DNA from 4 places in the Rhizobium tropici CIAT 899 genome. Region 1 is predicted to be linked to each of the others. Evidence: riboswitches for the same ligand, from Rfam matches in the RefSeq annotation. Region 1 holds a riboswitch; each other region holds the start of a gene.
What was found. A riboswitch is a leader RNA that binds a small molecule or an ion and turns the genes downstream of it on or off. The one in region 1 is predicted to bind cobalamin.
Positions count from the first base shown of each region.

Region 2: another riboswitch for cobalamin. It lies ahead of RTCIAT899_RS24430 (ABC transporter substrate-binding protein); the one in region 1 lies ahead of nrdH (glutaredoxin-like protein NrdH).
Region 3: another riboswitch for cobalamin. It lies ahead of cobU (bifunctional adenosylcobinamide kinase/adenosylcobinamide-phosphate guanylyltransferase); the one in region 1 lies ahead of nrdH (glutaredoxin-like protein NrdH).
Region 4: another riboswitch for cobalamin. It lies ahead of RTCIAT899_RS04320 (aromatic ring-hydroxylating oxygenase subunit alpha); the one in region 1 lies ahead of nrdH (glutaredoxin-like protein NrdH).

Region 1 covers NC_020062.1:847,789-853,270, forward strand. Annotated here, with positions in the region: gene RTCIAT899_RS26045 (FUSC family protein) at 1-223, shown strand, start outside; gene RTCIAT899_RS26050 (IS256 family transposase) at 264-1,460, opposite strand; gene RTCIAT899_RS33580 (hypothetical protein) at 1,515-1,817, shown strand; cobalamin riboswitch at 1,939-2,156, shown strand; gene nrdH (glutaredoxin-like protein NrdH) at 2,404-2,625, shown strand; gene nrdI (class Ib ribonucleoside-diphosphate reductase assembly flavoprotein NrdI) at 2,637-3,032, shown strand; gene nrdE (class 1b ribonucleoside-diphosphate reductase subunit alpha) at 3,149-5,230, shown strand; gene nrdF (class 1b ribonucleoside-diphosphate reductase subunit beta) at 5,251-5,482, shown strand, end outside.
Region 2 covers NC_020062.1:500,616-506,097, reverse strand. Annotated here, with positions in the region: gene RTCIAT899_RS24440 (ABC transporter ATP-binding protein) at 1-558, opposite strand, end outside; gene RTCIAT899_RS24435 (FecCD family ABC transporter permease) at 555-1,592, opposite strand; gene RTCIAT899_RS24430 (ABC transporter substrate-binding protein) at 1,596-2,612, opposite strand; cobalamin riboswitch at 2,778-3,033, opposite strand; gene RTCIAT899_RS24425 (GGDEF domain-containing protein) at 3,103-4,197, opposite strand; gene RTCIAT899_RS24420 (hypothetical protein) at 4,402-4,806, shown strand; gene RTCIAT899_RS24415 (PepSY-associated TM helix domain-containing protein) at 5,035-5,482, shown strand, end outside.
Region 3 covers NC_020059.1:2,148,548-2,154,029, forward strand. Annotated here, with positions in the region: gene cobW (cobalamin biosynthesis protein CobW) at 180-1,229, opposite strand; gene cobU (bifunctional adenosylcobinamide kinase/adenosylcobinamide-phosphate guanylyltransferase) at 1,235-1,759, opposite strand; cobalamin riboswitch at 1,901-2,299, opposite strand; gene RTCIAT899_RS10520 (chloride channel protein) at 2,481-4,277, shown strand; gene RTCIAT899_RS10525 (cobyric acid synthase) at 4,274-5,482, opposite strand, start outside.
Region 4 covers NC_020059.1:896,825-902,306, forward strand. Annotated here, with positions in the region: gene RTCIAT899_RS04305 (FAD-binding oxidoreductase) at 1-509, opposite strand, end outside; gene RTCIAT899_RS04310 (L-threonylcarbamoyladenylate synthase) at 540-1,514, opposite strand; gene RTCIAT899_RS04315 (DUF6656 family protein) at 1,573-2,190, opposite strand; cobalamin riboswitch at 2,540-2,743, shown strand; gene RTCIAT899_RS04320 (aromatic ring-hydroxylating oxygenase subunit alpha) at 2,841-4,085, shown strand; gene RTCIAT899_RS04325 (FAD-binding oxidoreductase) at 4,088-5,176, shown strand; gene RTCIAT899_RS04330 (glycoside hydrolase family 25 protein) at 5,286-5,482, opposite strand, start outside.

The DNA of each region.
Region 1 (5,482 bases):
CTTGATGGCGACGGAAGCGCTTTTGACCGACGCGCAGCGCGAGCGCGCCTTCTGGCTGACACGCCAGGGAATTTCGGAAGCCATTCCCCGTTCGCTCTGGCGCATCCGCAACGACATGACCTATCTCAGCCACATCGTGGAAACACCTTTCCCGCCAGCGATTGTAGAAGCGATCGGGCTCCAGGCTGGCGGAATGCTGATCATGTCCCAGGACGTGGTGTAGCTTAGACGACCACGGCTCATCCCAGAGGGTCGGATGAGTATCAGCTTGCTGCTGGCAGGCTGATGAGCGGATCATCGCTCATTGTGGCGATTGTCTCAAGTGTCATGTAGCGGGATCGCTGGACGGCCCATTCATCGTTCTGTTCGAGCAGCAGCGCACCGACCAGGCGCACGATGGCGTCGTCGTTGGGGAAAATGCCGACGACCTCTGTGCGCCGCTTGATCTCACCGTTCAATCGCTCAATGGGGTTGGTCGAGTGAAGTTTGGCCCAATGCTGCTTGGGAAAGGTCATGTAGGCGAGCACGTCTTGCTCGGCACTGTCCATGAGACTGGCGAGCTTCGGTACCTTTGGCCTGATCTGGTCGGCGACGTTGCGCCACTGAGTGCTTGCGGCCTCCGGCGTGTCCTGAGCGAAGGCCGTTGCAATGAACGCGGAGACAACCCGGCGTCCGCTCTTTCCAGCATGGGCCAAGGCATTGCGCATAAAGTGCACCCTGCAGCGCTGCCAGGTGGCGGAAAGCACTTTCGATACTGCGGCCTTGATGCCCTCATGGGCATCGGAGACGACGAGCTTGACGCCGCGCAGCCCCCGCCTGATCAGCTTTCGAAGAAACTCGGTCCAGATCGCCTCGGCCTCGGACGTGCCGATCTCCATGCCGAGCACTTCGCGTCGGCCATCGGTGTTGACGCCGACGGCGATGATTACGGCGACGGAGACAATACGACCACCGCGCCGAACCTTGAGGTAGGTCGCATCGATCCACAGGTAGGGCCATTCTCCTTCGATGGGCCTGTCGAGGAAGGCCTTCACCTTCTCATCGATCTCCTCGCAGAGCCGGGACACCTGACTTTTGGAGATGCCCGACATGCCCATGGCCTTGACGAGGTCATCAACAGAGCGGGTCGAAACACCCTGGATATAAGCCTCCTGGATGACCGCCGTCAGAGCCTTCTCGGCCATGCGGCGCGGCTCCAGGAAGCTCGGGAAGTAGCTGCCGGTGCGAAGCTTGGGAATGCGCAGCTCGACGGTGCCCGCCCGTGTCTCCCAATCCCGGTCGCGATAGCCGTTACGCTGGGCCAGCCGGAAGCCATTCTTCTCGCCATAGGCCGCGCCGGTCTTCGTGCCGACCTCCAGCGCCATCAGCTTCTCGGCAGCAAAGCCGATCATCTCCCGCAGCAAATCGGCATCAGCGCTCTTCTCAACGAGTGAGCGCAGGTTCATCATGTCGTCGGTCATCGGTGGTGTCCCTCAGGTTGGCTCTAAGCAACCCGACCCTACCGGAAATCACCGATGGCTATGAAATCAAGCTACACCACTCCATGGGACACGATCGGAATGCTGGAGGCACAGGCCCGTTTTGCGGAGGCATGCGGCCGGGCGTTGCGTGCCGGTGGCGAAATCGATCCGGATGTGCTTTCGGCAGGCGACGCGGCTTTCGAGGCCGCGTTCAGCACTCTTCAGACTTCCGAGGCCGCCCAGTCGATGGGATTTAGCGAAACGGGCCGGTTGTTCGGTCTCGATTTCACATTGCGGCGCATGCGCCAGAATTTTCTCGATCTCGCCGACCGCATCCGCGAAAGCAACGTCAATTGAAAGGCTCCAGCCTGTTTTTGGCCAGTCCCAAGTCTCTGCGTTGGGTGCGATGGTCGACATCCAGCAACGTGGAAATCCGATTGAGGCTGTCGAAGCAGTTGACGCAATTTTAACCGAGGATACTATATCTTGTGTTCGAGGTTCTTCTGATTCGCAAGGATTGGAGGCTAAGATGGGAATCCGGTCGGCGAGCATGATGCTTGCCAAGCCGGAGCTGCCCCCGCAACTGTGAGCGGTGAGCATTCGTTTGATGACGTCACTGAGGCCTCGTGCTTTGGGAAGGCAAGACGAATGTTATGACCCGCGAGCCAGGAGACCTGCCTTGAGCATTGACGTCCACGGGCGGGGTGTCCGACTGGCGAGCGATGATCCAAGCGGCATGATGGTCGCCATCGCTTCCTCGAAGGTCCCGCTGATAACTTCGGGGTGAAGTGCATGTTCCTGAGTATCCATAGTCGCCCGCGCGAGTGACGGTCGCTTAAATGCGTCCGGCCACGAGCTAGGTTTGCCTCCGCTTTTCACCCGCCGAGCGGGCATCATCCGATGCCCGAGCGATTTTCCATGCCCATCCATACGAGGATATCTCATGAGCATTACCGTCTACAGCAAGCCCGCCTGCGTCCAGTGCACAGCCACGACCCGCGCCCTTGATCGCCAAGGCATCGACTACACCATCGTCGACGTATCGACCGACGCTGCCGCTTATGAACTGGTGCAAGGTCTCGGCTATCGCCAGGTTCCGGTTGTTGTCGCCGGCGAGCTGCATTGGGCCGGCTTCCGTCCCGACATGATCAGCACCCTCGCTTGAGGATCCGGGCGGTGGGCGAGATCGTCTATTTCTCCAGCCGGTCGGAAAATACCCATCGCTTCGTTGTCAAGCTCGCATTGCCGGCTGCTCGTATCCCGCTTTCCGTGGGGGACGAGTTTCGTGCGACCTCGCCCTACGTCCTGATCGTCCCGACCTATTGCGGCGACGGCGGCAAGGGGGCCGTGCCCAAGCAGGTGATCCGCTTCCTCAACGATGCGGGCAACCGTTCGAACATCCGCGGGGTCATCGCCGCGGGCAACAGCAACTTCGGCGCGACCTATGGGATCGCCGGCGACATTGTCTCTGCCAAATGCCAGGTACCGTATCTCTATCGGTTCGAACTTCTGGGCACGGATGAGGATGTCGCCAATGTCAGATACGGATTGGAACGATTTTGGACACGCTAAGCTCTTCTTTATCGCGGGATGCGGGCGAAAAACCGCTGAGCACTTTTTCTCATCCCGCGAATGACCGGCCAGCCAAGGCCGCGGAACCGGCCTTGGATTATCACGCACTGAACGCCATGCTGAACCTCTATGACGAGCACGGAAAAATCCAGCTCGACAGGGATCGCATGGCGGCCAAGCAGTACTTTCTCCAGCACGTCAACCAGAACACGGTCTTCTTCCATAACCTGAGGGAAAAGCTCGATTATCTGGTGACGGAAGGCTACTACGAGCAGGAGGTGCTGGATCAATATTCCTTCAATTTCGTGCGCGATCTCTTCGATCAGGCCTATGCGAAGAAATTCCGTTTTCCGACCTTCCTCGGCGCCTTCAAATACTACACCAGCTACACGCTGAAGACCTTCGATGGAAAGCGCTATCTCGAGCGTTATGAAGACCGCATCTGCATGGTAGCGCTGACGCTGGCGCAGGGCAGCGAGCAGATCGCGCGCGATCTGGTGGACGAGATCATCTCCGGCCGGTTCCAGCCGGCAACGCCGACCTTCCTCAATGCCGGCAAGAAGCAGCGCGGAGAGCTGGTCTCCTGCTTCCTGCTGCGTGTCGAAGACAATATGGAATCGATCGGCCGCGCCATTAACTCGGCTCTGCAGCTTTCGAAACGCGGCGGAGGCGTGGCGCTATCGCTCACCAACATCCGTGAGGCCGGTGCGCCGATCAAGCACATCGAGAACCAGTCGTCCGGCATCATTCCTGTCATGAAGCTGCTTGAGGACTCCTTCTCCTACGCCAACCAGCTTGGCGCGCGGCAGGGGGCGGGCGCCGTCTATCTGAACGCCCACCACCCGGACATCATGCGCTTCCTCGATACCAAGCGCGAAAATGCCGACGAGAAGATCCGCATCAAGACGCTGTCGCTCGGTGTCGTCATTCCCGACATCACCTTCGAGCTCGCGAAGAACAACGACGATATGTACCTGTTCTCGCCCTATGACGTGGAACGCGTCTATGGCGTGCCGTTTACCGAGATCTCGGTGACGGAAAAGTACCGCGAGATGGTGGCAGACAGCCGCATCCGCAAGAAGAAGATCAAGGCGCGCGACTTCTTCCAGGTCATCGCCGAAATCCAGTTCGAGAGCGGCTATCCCTACATCATGTTCGAGGACACGGTGAATCGTGCAAACCCCATCGCCGGCCGTATCACCATGAGCAATCTCTGCTCGGAAATCCTGCAGGTGAGCGAAGCCAGCGAATATGGCGACGACCTCTCCTACAAGCATATGGGCAAGGACATCTCCTGCAATCTCGGCTCGCTCAACATTGCTGCCGCCATGGACAGCCCCGATTTCGGCAAGACGATCGAAATGTCGATCCGCGCGCTGACGGCTGTCTCCGACATGAGCCACATCTCTTCCGTGCCTTCGATCGAGAAGGGCAATGACGAAAGCCATGCGATCGGCCTCGGCCAGATGAACCTGCACGGCTATCTCGCCCGCGAGCGCATCTTCTACGGTTCGGAAGAAGGCGTCGATTTTACCAATATCTACTTCTACACGGTGACCTACCACGCCATTCGCGCTTCGAACCTGCTTGCGGTCGAGCGAAGCCAGAGCTTCAAGGGTTTCGAGAATTCGAAATATGCCTCCGGCGAGTATTTCGACAAATATACCGAGCGGGAATGGAAGCCGGCGACCGAGCGTGTCGCGGAAATCTTTGAAAGAGCCGGCATCGCCATCCCGACGCAGGAGGATTGGCTCGAATTGAAGCAGGCCGTAATGGAAGGCGGTCTCTATAATCAGAACCTGCAGGCCGTGCCGCCGACGGGCTCGATCTCCTATATCAACCACTCGACCTCTTCGATCCACCCGATCGTCTCCAAGATCGAGATCCGCAAGGAAGGCAAGATCGGCCGCGTCTACTACCCGGCTGCCTTCATGACGAACGACAATCTCGATTACTACCAGGACGCCTACGAAATCGGTCCGGAAAAGATCATCGATACCTATGCGGCCGCGACCCAGCATGTCGACCAGGGCCTGTCGCTCACGCTGTTCTTCCGCGACACCGCGACCACGCGCGATATCAACAAGGCGCAGATCTATGCCTGGAAGAAGGGCATCAAGACCATCTACTACATCCGGCTTCGCCAGATGGCGCTCGAAGGCACGCAGGTTCAGGGCTGCGTTTCCTGCACGCTCTGAACCTTTGAGGGACGATGACAATGAACATGCAATTCAAGCCGGCAAGCCGCGTTCGCGCCATTAACTGGAACCGCATTGAAGACGATAAGGATCTCGAAGTCTGGAACCGCCTGACCGGTAATTTCTGGCTGCCGGAAAAGGTGCCGCTGTCGAATGACATCCAGTCCTGGGCCACGCTGAAGCCGGAGGAACAGCAGCTCACCATCCGCGTCTTCACCGGCCTCACGCTGCTCGACACGATCCAGAACGGCG
Region 2 (5,482 bases), 350 kb from region 1:
GACATCGAGCTTGGAGACCAGGCCGAGAATATCGAGCTGATGTTGGATATCGAGATGGTTCGTCGGCTCGTCCAGCAGCAGTTCGCTCGGAGTCTGGGCAAGCGCCCTCGCAATATGGACGCGCTGTCGTTCGCCACCCGACAAAGTTTGCCACGGCTGACCGGCGCGGCCTTGCATACCGACACGGGCAAGCGCATCGGAAACCGCCGCATCGTCGTGAGCGCTCCAGGCCGACAAGGGACCGCGATGGGGCGTACGGCCGAGACGCACGACGTCCATCACTGTGACCTGCGTATCGGTCGTCGCCTGCTGCTCGACCAGCGCGATGCGGCGGGCGATATCGCTCCGCGAGATCGAGGCAATATCGCTGCCACCGAGCCGGATGACCCCGCTTTTGACCTTCCGCAACCGGCAGATCAGCCTGAGCAGGCTGGATTTACCCGAGCCGTTCGGCCCAAGGAGCCCGAGTACCTTGCCTTTTTCCACCGTCAGGCTGACGCCGTTGACGATCAGACTATTGCCGGCTGCAAAGGTTACCGTGTCCACAGCAATGCTCATGCCGTCCTCCGGGCTCGATAGAGAATGAGGGCGAAGGCCGGAGCCCCGAACAAGGCCGTGACGACGCCGATCGGCAAAATCTGCTGGGGAACGATGACCCGCGAGATGATATCGGCCGCGACCATGAAGATGGCGCCGGCCAGAGCCGCTGCCGGCAAAAGCCGGTCATGGCTCGGCCCGACGACGAAGCGGGCCGCATGCGGAATGACGAGCCCGACGAAACCGATGGAGCCGACGATGCTGACGACCGCTGCCGTCATGAAAGCCGTCACGCCAAGCAGAACGACTTGGGCGCGCTTGACCGCAATGCCAAGCGATGCGGCAGCATCCGTGCCGAAGATAAAGGCATCGAGCACGCGGACATGCGCCATGCAGACGGCGAAGCCGATGATGGCGACCGGCCCGGAAAGATAAACGTCCGGCCAGCGCACACCGCTCATGGAGCCGAGCAGCCAGAACATGACGCCCCTCGCCTGCTCCGCATTGGCCGACGTGGTGACGATATAGGAGGTAAGCGCGTTGAAAAGCTGCGAACCGGCGACGCCGCATAGAATGATGCGCTCGCTCGTGCCGCCGACCCCGGCGGCAAGCAGGCCGACGAAAAGAAAGGCTGCAACCGCGCCGAGGAAGGCGCCGCCGGAAAGGCCCAGAATGCCGTAGCCAAGACCGAGGATCATGATGCAGACCGCCCCGGTGGAGGCGCCGGCGGAAATGCCCAGCACAAAGGGTTCGGCGAGCGGATTGCGCAGCAACGCCTGCAACACCACCCCGCTCAAGGCAAGCGACGCACCGGTGCTTGCAGCAACGAGCGCGCGGCTCAGGCGATAATCCCAGACGATCCCCTGATGGATCCGGCTGAGTTCGAAGCTCGTTCCGAACAACCGGTTCGAGACGGCCTTTACTGTGGTCGACAGCGGGATCGAAATCTCGCCGATCGATACGGCGAGGCTGATCATGAAGGCCAGAAGAATGACGGCAGCCATGGCGAGCGCCAAGAGCGCCCACCATGTCCTGCGTTTTGCGACGAGACCCATATCTTACTGCGCCAGGCCGAAAGACTTGATGCCCTTGGCCAATACTTCAATGCCGTCGATGGTGCGGATGGTCGGGTTCATCGATTGCGCATCCATCATGACGAAATGCTTGTTCTTAACGGCGTCGAGCTGGCTGGTGACTGGATCTTTTTCGAGGAAATCGACCTTGACCTTCGGATCGTCGGCCGCATAACGGCGGCGGTCCATGGTGGCTATGACGATCACGGCCGGGTTGGCCTGCGAAATGGTTTCCCAACCGACCATCGGCCATTCTTCTTCCGTCGTCACCACGTTTCTGGCGCCGAGCGTCTTCAGGACATAGGCCGGCGCGCTGTTCTTGCCGGCGATATAGGCATCGCCATTGACTTCCTTGCTGGAGAACCAGAACACGATCGGAAGATCCTTGGCCTTGGCAGCGGCAATCGAAGCGACTGCATCCGCCTCGCGCTTTTTCAGATCCGCGATCAGGGCATCGCCGCGATCCCTAACGTCGAAGATCTGCGAGAGCTCGGCGATTTCCTGGTAGACCAGATCCATCGTGAAAAGCTCCTTGCGCACACCATCGCCGCCATCGGTATTGACCTTGGCGACACAATCGGCCGGAGCAACATAGGTATTGATCCCGAGCTCCGAAAATTGCTGGCGCTTGCCGACGGAACCCTGCGCGCCGACATGCCACTCGAATTCGGCGGCGACGAGATCCGGGGCTTTGCCAACGACGGATTCGAAGCTTGGATCGTTATCGGCAAGCCGCGGGATCTTGCTGTTCGCCTCGGCATATTGCGGCAGAACCGGGCCGACCCAGACCGCCGTTCCGGCAATCTTGTCGGCAAGGCCGAGCGAAAAGAGAATTTCGGTCATGCCCTGTCCGATCGAAACGATCTTGGCCGGAGCCTTTTCAAAAGTGACCTTCTGACCGCAATTATCGATGGTGAGAGGATATTGGGTAGCGGCAAAGCCGGAGCCAGCAAAACTAATCAGCCCAAATGCAAATGCAATGGTCGTCAAAAAATGGCGCATGAAAGATCTCGATAGGATTAAGGAAACGGGGCGGCGTCAGCGCGATCGCGCTGAGAAAGACGGCCGCCGGCTGCGGAGATCCCAATCAAGGCCGATAGGTGTCGGATAATGTCGAAGGCGCAGGTCAATCATTCTCTGTCCTTTCCGGGCATCCCCGCCCGGCTGATTGGATCGTGATCGACGGCAGGTCTCCTGGCTTGCGGATCTGTGACGATCATCGGCCTTCCCGCAAGCATGCTTGCAGTGGCGCGGCTCAAAGCCTCAGGAAGGAACCAGCAGGCTGGTCATTCCCGGATGATCGGCAATCCGCTTACAGTTGCGGGGGCAGCCACGGTCTAGGTCCCGCTTGGGTCATCCTCACCGTGTTCCCTATTAATCCCCGCGGAGTCTTCCTTGGGGAACCGTCACGCCCAGTTATTCCGGACTGCCCCTTTCCGTCAAGGACGAGAAATGAGAAAGAGCAGGTCGTGGCTATTGAAAGGCGTCGAGCCTATACGGCCTCTGCCAGTTCCACGCGATTTCTCCCGCCTGCCTTCGCCCGATAGAGCGCCTTGTCGGCGGCCTCAAGCACATGTTTGAAATCCGTCGTCGGTTCCAGAGAGCAGGCGATGCCGATGCTGACCGTGACGTGGACGGCCTCCTGCTCGAACATCAAGGTCGTGTCCTCGATATCCTTGCGAATTTTCTCCGCCACGGCGGCGGCGGCTCGCGTATCGGTGTTGGGCAGCAGCACGACGATCTCCTCGCCGCCATAACGGGCGGCAATATCGGTCTTACGGACGGTTTGCCTGATGACATCGGCCAACCGCGCCAGAACGGTGTCACCGAAGGAATGGCCCCAGCTATCGTTGATCTTCTTGAAGTGATCGATATCGAGCATGATAATCGAGAAGGGGATACGCCGCATACCCGCCTCCTTGCTGCATCGATCGCCTTCGCGCTGCAGCACCCGGCGGTTGGGAAGCCTTGTCAGCGGATCGAGGCTCGCTTCATTCTCCAGCGCGCGCTGGATGCCAATGCGATATTGCTCCCGCTGCAAGAGATCCGACAACAACATGACACCGAGGATATTGACGATCGTCACCGGAAGTGTCGCCGAGATAAGAAGGGCGCGCGCAACCGCCCACGGAAAAAGGAAGACAACCACAATGGATGAACAGGTCGCCAGACCGAACAGAGCCGACCGCCTCCAGCCCGTACCGGTCCATTGCCGCGGCAGCAGACTGAGCGCATAGCCCGCGGTCGCAACGATTATGATGCCGGCCACGCCGACCACGGCGCCCATGCCGCCCACCATGTACCGAAACAGGGCCATCATAACCGCGGCGACAATGGTTCCCAAAAGGCCGCCATAGATCGGCGTAAGAACAAGGAGGATCGACCGGCCATCCTGGATCACACCTGGCATCCATTGGATGGGATCGCCCATGGATAGGATGCCGACCAGCCCGAACAACAACCCGACGGCCACGGATTTCAAAGCGCCGCGCTCGACGATACGGATGACCCAGGAATAGGCATAAACAATAATCGCCACCTGGCCGAGGACACGTATTAGCGAGATCAAATGTGTTTCGATTTCCATGGCTATTCCCAGTCTTCGCAACGCGTCGCAACGGATGAGCGGCGGCGGCATGGTCGAAGTCCCTACGAGATACCATGCGATCTCTAAAAATAGTTTATATGCCCCTCATCGAACGGCAGCGCGGCACGAATTGACGCATTGCGCTTGCGATAGGCCTGCCCTATGACTGAAACCTTATCCGCGAATGCGGTGGTGGGGACAAGCATGCGGAAGACGATTTCGCGAAGATTTCAGTGGAGCGCGCGCATTCTTTGCGCCGTCGCGCTGTTGCTCGTCGGCTTCGCCCATCAACCGATCGTCGCAACTGCCGACGATATATCCCCGATCGAGCTCGCCCAATACAGGCTGCCGGACGGATCGCTGCCCATCCTCTGCATCACCTATAAGGATGCCGATGGCAAGGTGCATGGGAAAGCCTACGCACCCGGATGCGAAGCATGCCGGATTGCGTCCGCCGCGATGCTGCCCGCGCCTCCGACCGACATTTGTGAGCGCCTCGCCTCCCCGCGCGGAGAGACCGTCGTCGCAAGATCGGAGGTGTTCCACCGCCAACTTTATCCGCCGAATACAGGCCCGAGAGCACCACCCCTCCCCGACATCGTTGGCTGAACCGGCATTGCGGCTTTCGTCGCGATGCCCGCCGTCAATGCTGCCGCTTGCGCGACCATGACGTCGCGACATCTGAGGATTGGTGTTCACAGCTGCATCTTGCCGAACGAAGCAGGCCGATTGGTCGGCTGCCCAGGGAAAGCAGGCTCACGCCAAACGGCGAACCATCTCGCCGCACCCCTCCTCAGATCGCCCCTTGCGGCAGCCTGCCGATCTTCGGAGGATTTCATGTCTGCCTTTACCGCTGCAGAGCCTGCAGCCGCAGCGACCCACAATATCTCGCTCTATCGCGCGATCTGGCGCTGGCATTTTTTCGCTGGCCTGCTCGTCATCCCTTTCATGCTCAATCTGGCGATCACCGGTTCGTTGTATCTATTCAAGGACCAGATTGCCGATACCTTCTACTCGCATCGCTATCTCGTCACCGAGGCCGGCACCATGCTGCGGCCGCAGCAGATCGCCGACGCGGCGCTCTCGGCCTTTCCGGGCGCCCGCACAACCTCCTATCATGAAGCGTCGGCTCCGAACCGCTCGGCCTGGATAACGCTGTCCAAGGATGGACAATCGACGATCGTCTACGTCAATCCTTATGACGGCAGCATCCTGGGGTCGGTGGGTTCGAAGCAGGAATTCGGCTGGGTCGTCAAGCGCATTCACAGCCTCGAATATTTCGGCA
Region 3 (5,482 bases), on a different replicon from region 1:
ACAAGGGGGGAGATCATTCGGTGCCACGCTTCGCTGGACTTACCTCCCCAAGCCGCAGCTACTCCCGACATCGCTTGTTTTACGATGCAGCAGCCACGAGCTTCCAATCTCCCCCCTTGTGGGGGAGATGTCGCGAAAGCGACAGAGGGGGGTATCTCACGCCAAAGACCCGACATCAATCAAACCAGCGCTTCGATCGCCCTACGCACGATCGTCTCATCCATCTCGTGCAGGCCGATCACCACCAGCCGGGTCGCGCGCGCTTCACCCGGTGTCCAGGCGCGGTCGAAATAGGTGTCGATGCGGCTGCCGACGGCCTGAACTTGCAGGCGCATCGGCTTACCGGGCACGTCCACGAAGCCCTTGAGGCGCAGCACGTCATGCTCGGCAATCACACCCTTCAGCGCATCGACGAAGGCCGCCGGGTCGGCAATCGGGCCAAGCTCGACGACGAAGCTGTCGAACTCGTCGTGATCATGCGGTGTGCCATCCTCATGCTCGAGCTCATGATGGGATTTGCGGTTGACGATATCGTCTTCCGTGCCGATGCCGAGGCCGAGCAGGATGGCGGCCGGAACATCGCCGTTCTTCGCTTCGATAATCGTCGGCTTGCGGGCCGTGCGCGAGGCAACCTCGGCGCGGACGCGGCCGAGACCGTCGGTGTCGATCAGATCGGTCTTGTTGAGCACGATCAGATCGGCGCAGGTCAGCTGATCCTCGAAAAGCTCTTCGATCGGGCTTTCATGATCCAGCGAGTCGTCCTCGACGCGGGCGGCTTCGACAGCGTCATGATCATCGGCAAAGCGGCCAGCGGCAACAGCAGCGCTATCGACGACGGTGATGACGCCATCGACGGTGACATGGGTCCGAATGTCAGGCCAGTTGAAGGCGGCGACCAGCGGCTGCGGCAGCGCAAGGCCTGACGTTTCGATGACGATGTGATCCGGGCGCGCGTCGCGCTCCAGAAGCTTCGTCATGGTGGGGATGAAATCGTCGGCGACGGTGCAGCAGATGCAGCCGTTGGTCAGCTCGATGATATCATCCTCAGTACAGTTCTCCGCGCCGCAGCCCTTCAACACGTCGCCATCGACGCCGAGATCGCCGAATTCGTTGATGATCAGCGCGATCTTCTTGCCGCCTGCGTTCTGCAGGAGGTTGCGGATCATCGTCGTCTTGCCGGCTCCCAGGAAGCCGGTGATGACGGTGGCGGGAATCTTTTCCTGGTTCATATGCATCAACCCTTCATTTTCAGCGGCAGGCCCGCTGCGATAAAATAAACTTCGGCACTCGCCGCCGCGACCATCTGGTGCAGACGGCCGGCATGATCGCGAAATTCGCGCGCCATGCGATTTTCCGGCACGATTCCAAGGCCCACCTCGTTGGAGACGAGAACGAGCCTCGATCGTGCAGTCGGCAGAAATGCAGTGAGAGCGGCAAATTCCGCCGCCATGTCACGCTCGGCCATCATCAGATTGGTGACCCATAGCGTCAGGCAGTCGACAAGCACCGCCCGCCCCTCGGCGTCGACGGCGGCAAGCTGCCCGACAAGATCGATCGGCTCCTCATGCGTTTGCCATAGATCGCCGCGGTCGGCACGATGCTTCGCGATGCGCTCGCGCATCTCGTCGTCCCATGCCTGCCCTGTCGCCACATAGTGACGTTCAAGACCCGTGTCCGAAACCAGGGATTCGGCAAACCTGGATTTGCCGGAACGCGCGCCGCCAAGGACGAAGACTGCTCGGGAAATCGAAGACGACATACGCTATGCCCGCTCCCACACAAAAACAGGGGTCGGCAGCACGTCGCTGAAACCGGAAAACAGGCGCCTATACGCCGAAAACTCGTCTTGCGCCATGACAACCTCCGTGCTGGCAGCGGAACCGACGTCCCAGAACAGGCTCTGTGCCCGGCACGCATGGCAGGTCTCCTGGCTCGCGGATAAGGCGCCGCGACGGGGGCGGACCGAAACCGGTCGCCCCCGATCGTGCGCCAGCGGACCTTTCTCGCCTTCCCGGCAATGCATCATGAAAAGGCGGACGATTCGTAGAATAAGAGGCGTCCAGCCCCGGTTGATCATGATGCCACGCCAGTGGCTTTTTCGACTTGAGCCTGTCCCGCCCCGTTCGCCCCATGCGAACCATCGATGGAATAGGTTTCAAACCGAACGAAAGACCCTGACCGCTCTACAGTCGCGGGGTCGGCTGTGATGAGAACGCCCGGATTGGGTCCGTCCCTCCACATTCCCTTTTCATCCCATGCGGCAGATCGCCGCTCAGGAACCATTCGTTATGCCGGCAATGATTAGGCTTTCACTTACGTCAAGTCAATCAAGGGCATGGATGCGACCTGCGTCATCCTGATTACGAAATCGGCTGAAAATTCCCATAAAGCCAACGGCTTTTTTGCCGTATTTCTTTGATGTTAGGAGGTTATAGAGGGTAGGCTCTCGCATTCGAGTAAAAACGTATCGTCCGTTTCCCATGTTGCAGAAATTCCAACCGCGACGCCTCGGCGTCTTCTCGGCTCTGTTCGATCTCGGTCGCTTCAGGGCATTGCTGCGCCGTGGCGAATTGGGACTTGTCTTCGCCGGAGCGCTGGTGGGAATAGTATCCGGCTGCGCCGTAACGGCGATGAGCTATATCTCGCGCAAGTTTCACAGCGTCATCTACGGCATAACCGACTACGAACGCTTGAGTTCGGCAGCGATGGCAATTCAGGACAAATCCGTATTGTTCATCGCACCGATCGCAGGCGGCATCATTCTCGGCATACTGCTGTATATATTGTCCCGCACGCGCAAAAAGCCGATGGTCGACCCGATCGAAGCCAATGCGCTGCATGGCGGCCGCATGTCGCTAACCGACAGCGTCATCGTCGCGGTGCAGAACCTGATCTCGAATGGATTCGGCGCCTCTGTCGGGCTTGAAGCAGGCTACACGCAGCTCGCTGCGGGCATTGCCTCCAAGTTCGGCTACAAGATGCAAATGCGTCGCGCGGACCTGCGCATGCTCGTCGGCTGCGGCGCGGCCGGCGCCATCGCCGCAGCATTCAACGCGCCGCTCACCGGCGCCTTCTACGCCTTCGAGCTGATCATCGGCAGCTATTCGATCGTCACCCTGACACCCGTCGTGGTCTCGGCGCTGATATCGACCATGATCGCAAGACTGCTCGCCGGCGACGATTTCGCCATCGATATCGATCATTTCGGGGCGATCGTTCCAGCCGATTATCTTCCTGCCATCCTGCTCGGTGCCTTCTGTGCCGGTATCGGCATCCTGATCATGCAGGGCGTCGCATGGGTCGAGGAACTGGCGCGCAAAAGCTCGATCGCGCCGCCTTTCCGCCCTGCGCTTGGCGGCTTGGTAGTCGGAACATTGGCGCTGATCTCGCCACAGGTCCTGTCTGCCGGCCATGGCGCCCTGCATCTTAACCTATCGACCGAAGTGACGCTGAGCGCACTTATCGGCGTCTTCATCCTGAAATCCCTGGCGTCAGCAGTTTCGATCGGCTCCGGCTTCAGAGGCGGCCTCTTCTTTGCCTCCCTGTTCATGGGCGCGCTGCTCGGCAAGATCTTCGCTTATTGCGCACCCTATTTCGATCACGCCACGCTGACGCCGGCCGTCTACGCCGTCGTCGGCATGAGCTCGCTTGCCGTCGCGATTATCGGCGGGCCGCTGACGATGACCTTCCTGGCGCTCGAAATCACCGGGGATTTCCCGATCACTGCCCTGGTTCTGGCGGCGGTCATCACCTCCTCGCTGGTGGTGCGCACGACCTTCGGCTACTCCTTCGCCACATGGCGCTTCCACCTGCGCGGCGAGAGCATCCGCAGCGCTCACGATGTCGGCTGGATCCGCAACCTGACGGTTGCGCGCATGATGCGCCCGGATGTGCATACGGCCAGCATCGACATGAGCATCGAGGAATTCCGCAAGAATTTCCCCATCGGCTCCGCGCAGCGCGTCATTCTGATCGACAAGAACGAGAAATATTCCGGAATGGTGCTCGTGCCCGACGTTTATGCGAGCCCGATCGAAAAGGACGACGAGGAACACGGCCTTTCCGACTTCATCCGGCTGCGCAACGAGTTCCTGCAGCCGCAAATGAATGCCAAGCAGGCAGCCGCCATGTTCGAGCAGACGAAGAGCGAAGCGCTCGTCGTGGTCAACGACCTGATCGAACGCAAGGTCATCGGCCTGCTGACGGAGAGCTATACGCTGCGTCGCTACAGCGAAGAACTCGACCGCCGCCGCCGGGAAGTCTCCGGCGAGCTTTAGGCGACGAGGCTGTCGAGCCAGGCGGGATCGAGTACGCTTTCCAGCTCTGCCGCCACTTCGTCCAGAGCCTCGTCGACGCTGGCGCGATAGTTCATGCGCTCGCCGGAGACGCCGAAGCTTGCCAGCAGCTTTGCCCGATAGCTGTCGCTGCTGAAAAGGCCATGCAGATATGTGCCCATGATGCGACCATCCGGCGATACGGCTCCATCAGGCCGCCCGTCGATCATGGCCGATGGCCGCTCGCAGTCCCGGCCCCGCGTCACGCCGAGGTGGATTTCATAGCCCGATAACGGCACATCATACTCTTTGGAGACGGCAGTGCTGTTGCGCACGGTCTTTTCCGGCGCCATCTCCGTCTCGATATCCAACAGGCCTAATCCGGGCGTCTCGGTCACCGATCCCTCGATGCCAAGTGGATCATGGACCATATGGCCGAGCATCTGGTAGCCACCGCAAATGCCGATGACGCGGCCGCCACGACGCACATGAGCGGCTATATCGCGGTCCCATCCCTGCTCGCGCAGATCAAGGAGATCGCCGATCGTAGACTTCGAACCCGGCAGCACCACGAGCGCTGCATCGGCAGGCAAGCGCTCTCCAACGCGGATAAACACCAAATCGACATCCGGTTCGGCCCGCAGCGGATCGAGGTCGTCGAAATTGGCGATGCGCGACAGCACGGGTACGGCGACCTTGAGCGCACCAGAGGAACCTCGAGCAAGTCGCTCCAATACGACCGAATCCTCCGCCGGCAGGCGCGCCGCCGCCTTCAGCCAGGGAACGACACCATGGCATTGCCACCCCGTGAAGCTACCAATTGCCTCGATACCCTCACCGAAGAGGGAGACATCGCCACGGAACTTGTTGATCAGATAGCCGCGGATCATCCGCCGATCTTCCTCCGGCAAGATATGGTATGTGCCGACCAGCGACGCGATCACGCCGCCGCGGTCTATGTCGCCGACCAGCACGACGGGAACATTGGCGCGTGTCGCAAAGCCCATATTGGCGATATCGCCGCGCCGCAGATTGATCTCGGCGGGCGAGCCTGCCCCCTCGACGATGACGAGATCGGTCCCCGCCCGCATCGTGGCGAAGCTTTCGAGCACCGCACCGAGCAATTGCGGCTTGAGCGCCTGATAGTCCCGACCCTTGGCTTGGCCCCAGACCTTGCCCTGCACGATGATCTGGCTGCCGGTTTCCGA
Region 4 (5,482 bases), on a different replicon from region 1:
CAGAGCTGGCGCATGTTGCCATAGGCAAGAACGGCCGTGCCGCCGGCGTTGGTGGAAAGATTGCCGGCGATACGGCAAGAGCCTTCCGAGCCGAGCGAAAGCGGGAACATGCGGCCATGCTCGGCTGCCGCCTTGTGGACATCAGCCAGGATGCAGCCGCCGTCAACGATCATCGTATTGCCGACGGGATCGATATCGCGCACGCGGTTCATGCGTTCCAGCGACAGGATGATGTCCGAGCCGCCCTCGCGCGGCGTCTGCCCGCCAACAAGCCCGGTATTGCCCGTCTGGGGCACGATGGCCGTTCCGGTCTCGCTGGCAAGCTTGAGGATGGCCGAAACCTCTTCCAGCGAGCCGGGCTTCAGCAGCATGGGCGAAGCGCCATGATAGAGCCCACGGTTTTCCACCAGATGCGGCGCAATTTCCGTCGGGTCGCGCACGGCATGTTTTTCACCGACGATGCCGGCGAAGCGATCGAGAAGGTCGGAAGAGGTGGCGGAGCTGCTCATGGCGTGTCCTTTGCCGAAAGATCAGGCGATTTATTCTCTGGGAGCCGCTGCGCGGCGCAGCCGATCGTTGATGGCCTCGCCGAGGCCCTCGTCGGGAATATGCGAAAAGGCAATCGTTGTCGCGCCTGTGGCATCGGCGCGCTTCATGAAATCAAAGAGGTTTGCGGCGGCTTCCGAGAGATCGCCGCTCGCGCTCAGATCCAGCACGGCAACGGCGTTCTCGCTGCCGGGAATATCTGGCGCGCCGAAGCGAATCAGCGCCTCGCTTGCGGAAACCTCCGTGGCGTCGAGCCGCACCGCTGCTCCCGGCGCATAATGCGAAGCAAGCATGCCTGGCGCCTCGATGGCAGCGGAAGCCTTTTTCTTGCGCTTCAGTGCCTTGCCGGCCACCCGCTCGATCTCGCTTGCCGCGAGACCGCCCGGTCGCAGCAGGCGCATCTCGCCATCCTCGACCTTGACGATCGTCGACTCCACGCCGACGACCGATGATCCGGCGTCGAGAATAAGAGTAATCCGCTCCCCCAGGTCGTCGTTCACGTGATCAGCATTGGTGGCGCTGATCTTTCCCGAGGTATTGGCGCTCGGTGCGGCAAGCGGCCGGTCAAAGACGCGGATCAGCTCGCCGGCAAAGCCCTGCGGCACGCGGATGCCGACCGTGTCGAGGCCGGCGGTTGCCAGCGGATGGATGCCGCTATCAGGCTTGAGCGGCAGAACCAGCGTCAACGGGCCGGGCCAGAAGGCTTCCGCGAGCTTGCGCGAGATCGGGTCGAAGATGGCATAGCGCTCCGCCATGGCAAGATCGCTCATATGGCAGATCAGCGGATTGAAGCGTGGCCGCCCCTTCGTCTCGTAGATCCGGGTAATGGCTGTGGGATTGGTGGCATCGGCGGCAAGGCCGTAGACCGTCTCTGTCGGCAGCCCGATCGGCAGGCCCTGGGCAAGCGTCGCCGTTGCAACCTCTATAGCGGTTTGCGGATGTTCGAGAATGTTTATGTGTCGTGCCATGGCCTGCCTGCTTGCAGTTCAGGCCGTTCTTATGCTCTTCGAGTTTTTGGATCAATCGTCAAAGCTGGCGAATGATGTCGCGAAGCTGCTCGTTGCGGGCGCCGAGCAGGAGAACGTTGCGGATGGCGATCTGCGGATCGTGGGTGTGGAACAGCACGCCGTTGCCTCTGACATCGCGATTGATCGTCAGCTTCTTGTCTTCCGCTTGCCTGTCCGGACGGATGGCCACGGCGAAATACATCCGCGAATATTTGAGGCTGATGTCCTCGAAGAAGTTCTCTTCCTGGCCGATGCGGGCAAAGAAATTGGCGATGTAGAAAGCCCAGTTCACGTCTTCATAATGCGCGAACTGCGTCCGCGCCGCGGTAACGTGGCAATAGCCGAGATGTGGCGTGTCCTTCAGCGTGTGATGAAAGATGAGCTTCGGGAAGCGGATGGACCTATGGAAATTGTTGAGCCGATCGTGGGTCTTCTCGCCGGCGTCCCTGAGCTTCAGCGCCGTGTGTTCGGCCACCTGTTCGTGGGTGAGATATTCCCGCTCTTCCGCCAGCCAATGCGGCCTGTTGCGGTTGATGCGGCCGGTGCGCAGGAATTCGGTGTACCCCGTCGTCGATACCGGCTGCGCCGGTTCGGGCTCGGCGGGCTTCCCAGCGTCGAAATATCTGAGTTTGGCCATGCCGGATCTCGCTATAAAACTCTTTGGGTGACATGATGGATCACGGAGCTTGAGCCGAGCTTGATCGTGCCGGATTGAAGGCGCCCCGATAGCGGCTCCGTTGGCGCTTTCTGCCGCCCATTATTTGCCTGATTGCCGGCCGTTCGCTGACCTGTCGCAATCAGGATAAAGCGTCATTGGTGGAATGGATATGCGATGCTTTGACCATCTCCGATGCAGACGCCCAAGCAATTGAATTACCTGTCAATATTCTCACGCCATGCAACCGTCCTATCGTCCTGTTTCACCTGTCGTCAAATTCGAAGCCGATGTCGCATTGCAGCGCAGCGGCAGACGCGGCCGAGAGCTATGATGATATCAATCTCAAGGTGCCGTCTGCTAGGGAGACGGAGAATTGGGAAGCCGGTCAAAATCCGGCGCTGCCCCCGCAACGGTGGTGGAGTGAGGCATGGCGGATAAAGCCACTGGGCCGATCGGCCTGGGAAGGTGCCATGGGGTCCTGGCAACAGGGCCGCTCCAGAGCCCGGAAACCAGCCTTGGGCACATATGGTTTACTGACCGCGGCGGGCGGTCGGGGCATTGCTTTCGGCCGTCCCCAACGGCCTTGCATGTCCTCTGCTCGTCTTCCGGTATTGCGCAAGGATAGGCAAATGGATATCGGCAGCAAAGTTCTGCGGCAATTGAAGAACCACCGGACGGGTTTGAGCCTGGAGCAACCCTTCTACACCGATCCGGATTACTTCAAGCTCGACATGGAGACGATCTACTATCGCGACTGGCTGTTCATAGGCCATGATTGCGAAGTGCCGCGTGCGGGCAATTACTTCACCGTCCAGATCGGCGATTATCCCGTCGTCATCGTCCGTGGCCGCGATCAGGTCATCCGCGCCTTCCACAATAGCTGCCGCCACCGCGGCTCGCGCGTCTGCACGACCGAGCGCGGATCGTCGGCAAAGCTCGTCTGCCCCTATCACCAATGGACCTACGAACTTGACGGCTCGCTGCTTTTTGCCCGTCAGATGGCCGAGGATTTCGACAAGAGCCAGCATTCGCTGAAGCCGGTTCACTGCGAAAGTGTCGCTGGCTACATCTTCATCTGCCTCGCGCAGAACGCTCCCGATTTCGCACCCGTTCGCGCCACGATCGAGCCCTACATGGCCCCGCACCGTATCAGCGAAGCCAAGGTCGCCTTCCAGAGCACCATTATCGAAAAGGGCAACTGGAAGCTGGTCTGGGAAAACAACCGCGAATGCTACCATTGCGCGGCCAATCACCCCGAACTCTGCCGCACCTTCCCGGAAGCTCCGACGGTGACCGGCGTGCAGGGCGCGATGAGCGATCCCGTCATCACCGAGCACTGGGCACGCTGCGAAGCCGCCGGCCTGCCGAGCGAATTCAAGATCTCTCCTGACGGACAGTTCCGCACCGCCCGCATGCCGCTGATCGAAGGTGCCGAGAGCTACACCATGTCCGGGCAGAATGCCGTCAGGCGGCCGCTCTCGCCCGACGTGACGATCAACGGCATCGGCACCATGCTGCTCTTCCACTATCCGACGACATGGAACCACATGCTCGGTGACCACGCGATCTCCTTCCGCGTCCTGCCGATCAGCGCCGAGGAAACCGCCGTCACCACGAAGTGGCTCGTTCACAAGGATGCGGTCGAAGGTGTCGACTACAATCTGGAAGAGCTGACCCACGTCTGGACCGAAACCAACGATCAGGATCGCCGCATCGTCGAGGAAAATGCCTTCGGCATCCGCTCGCCGGCCTATGAGCCCGGTCCCTATTCGGAAATCCATGAAGGCGGCGTCATGCAGTTCGTCGAATGGTACACGACTTTCATGATCAACCGGCTGCAAGGCGACCAGGCCAAGCTGTCGGCGGTAGCCTGAGTATGAACATGACCGTCTCCCTTCCGCATCGTCACCTCGACCAGATGCAGCCCTGGAACGACAGGCAGCATCTGCTTGAATGTCTCTCGGTTACGCCCGAAGCGCCCGATGTGATGACCTTCACCTTCGGGTCCGACAAGGACAACTGGTTCCGCTATCTGCCGGGGCAGTTCGTGACGCTGGAGCTGCCGACGGCTCCGGAGCCGGTCATGCGCACCTATACTCTGTCGTCCACGCCGTCGCGGCCCTTCTCGGTCGCCGTGACGGTGAAGGCGCAGAAAGACAGCATCGGCACGCGCTGGATGTTCGAGAACCTGAAGCCGGGCATGCGCATCAAGGCTTTCGGCCCGCTTGGCGATTTCAGCCACATCCGTCATCCGGGCGAGAAATATCTCTTCGTCTCGGCCGGCTCCGGCATCACGCCGATGATGTCGATGACGCGGTATATGTCGGACATAGCACCACTGTCTGACATTACTTTCGTCAATTGCTCGCGCAGCCCGACGGACATCATCTTCCGCTCCGAGCTCGAATATCTCGCCCGCTTCATGCCGAACCTCGATCTCGGCTTCATCGTCGAAGGCTGCGGCCGCACCGATCTCTGGTCGGGGCTGAAGGGCCGCATCGACAAGGCGAAGATCGGCCTGCTGGCGCCCGATTTCATGGATCGCACCATCTTCTGCTGCGGCCCGGAAGTCTTCATGGATGCCGTGCGCTCGATGCTCGAAGCGCATGGCTTCGACATGTCGCGCTACCATCAGGAAAGCTTCCAGCCGGCCAATGCGGCGACACCGCTTGCGGAAGTCTCCGACGATGCTTCCGGCGAGGCGGCGACCACGATCCGCTTCACGATGGCGGGCAAGGATGTGGCCTGTGCTGCGGGCCAGACCGTGCTTCAGGCGGCGCGGGGCGCCGGCGTGCGCATCGGTGCGGCCTGCGAATCCGGCCTCTGCGGCACATGCCGGGTCTTGAAGCTTTCGGGCGAAGTCGAGATGAGCCACAATGGCGGCATCCTCGATGACGAGATCGACGAGGGTTACATCCTCGCCTGCTGCTCGCGCCCGAAGACGGATGTGCAGATCGAGGCCTAGAGCCGGATGATTTTAGGTCTATTCGACCTAAAATCTGAATCCGCTCCAGCATCAAAGAAGTAGAGCGTGATGTCGTCCGAAAACCGCCCACACTTTTTGGCATCACGCTCTAGAAATCCTGGTAATTCAGCTCATTGATCTCGACCGGCTTGGTTTGCGGGGTCGAGGCCGTGACGACGGGGTCGACCTCGAGCATGAGGGAAACGAGCATCTGCCGCGGCCCGCTGCACATCTGTGCGAGCGCGATCGTCAGGTCCGGCGCGGGCAGCGGTTTCGCCGGCAGGAGATCGCCCTGCGGCCAGATCC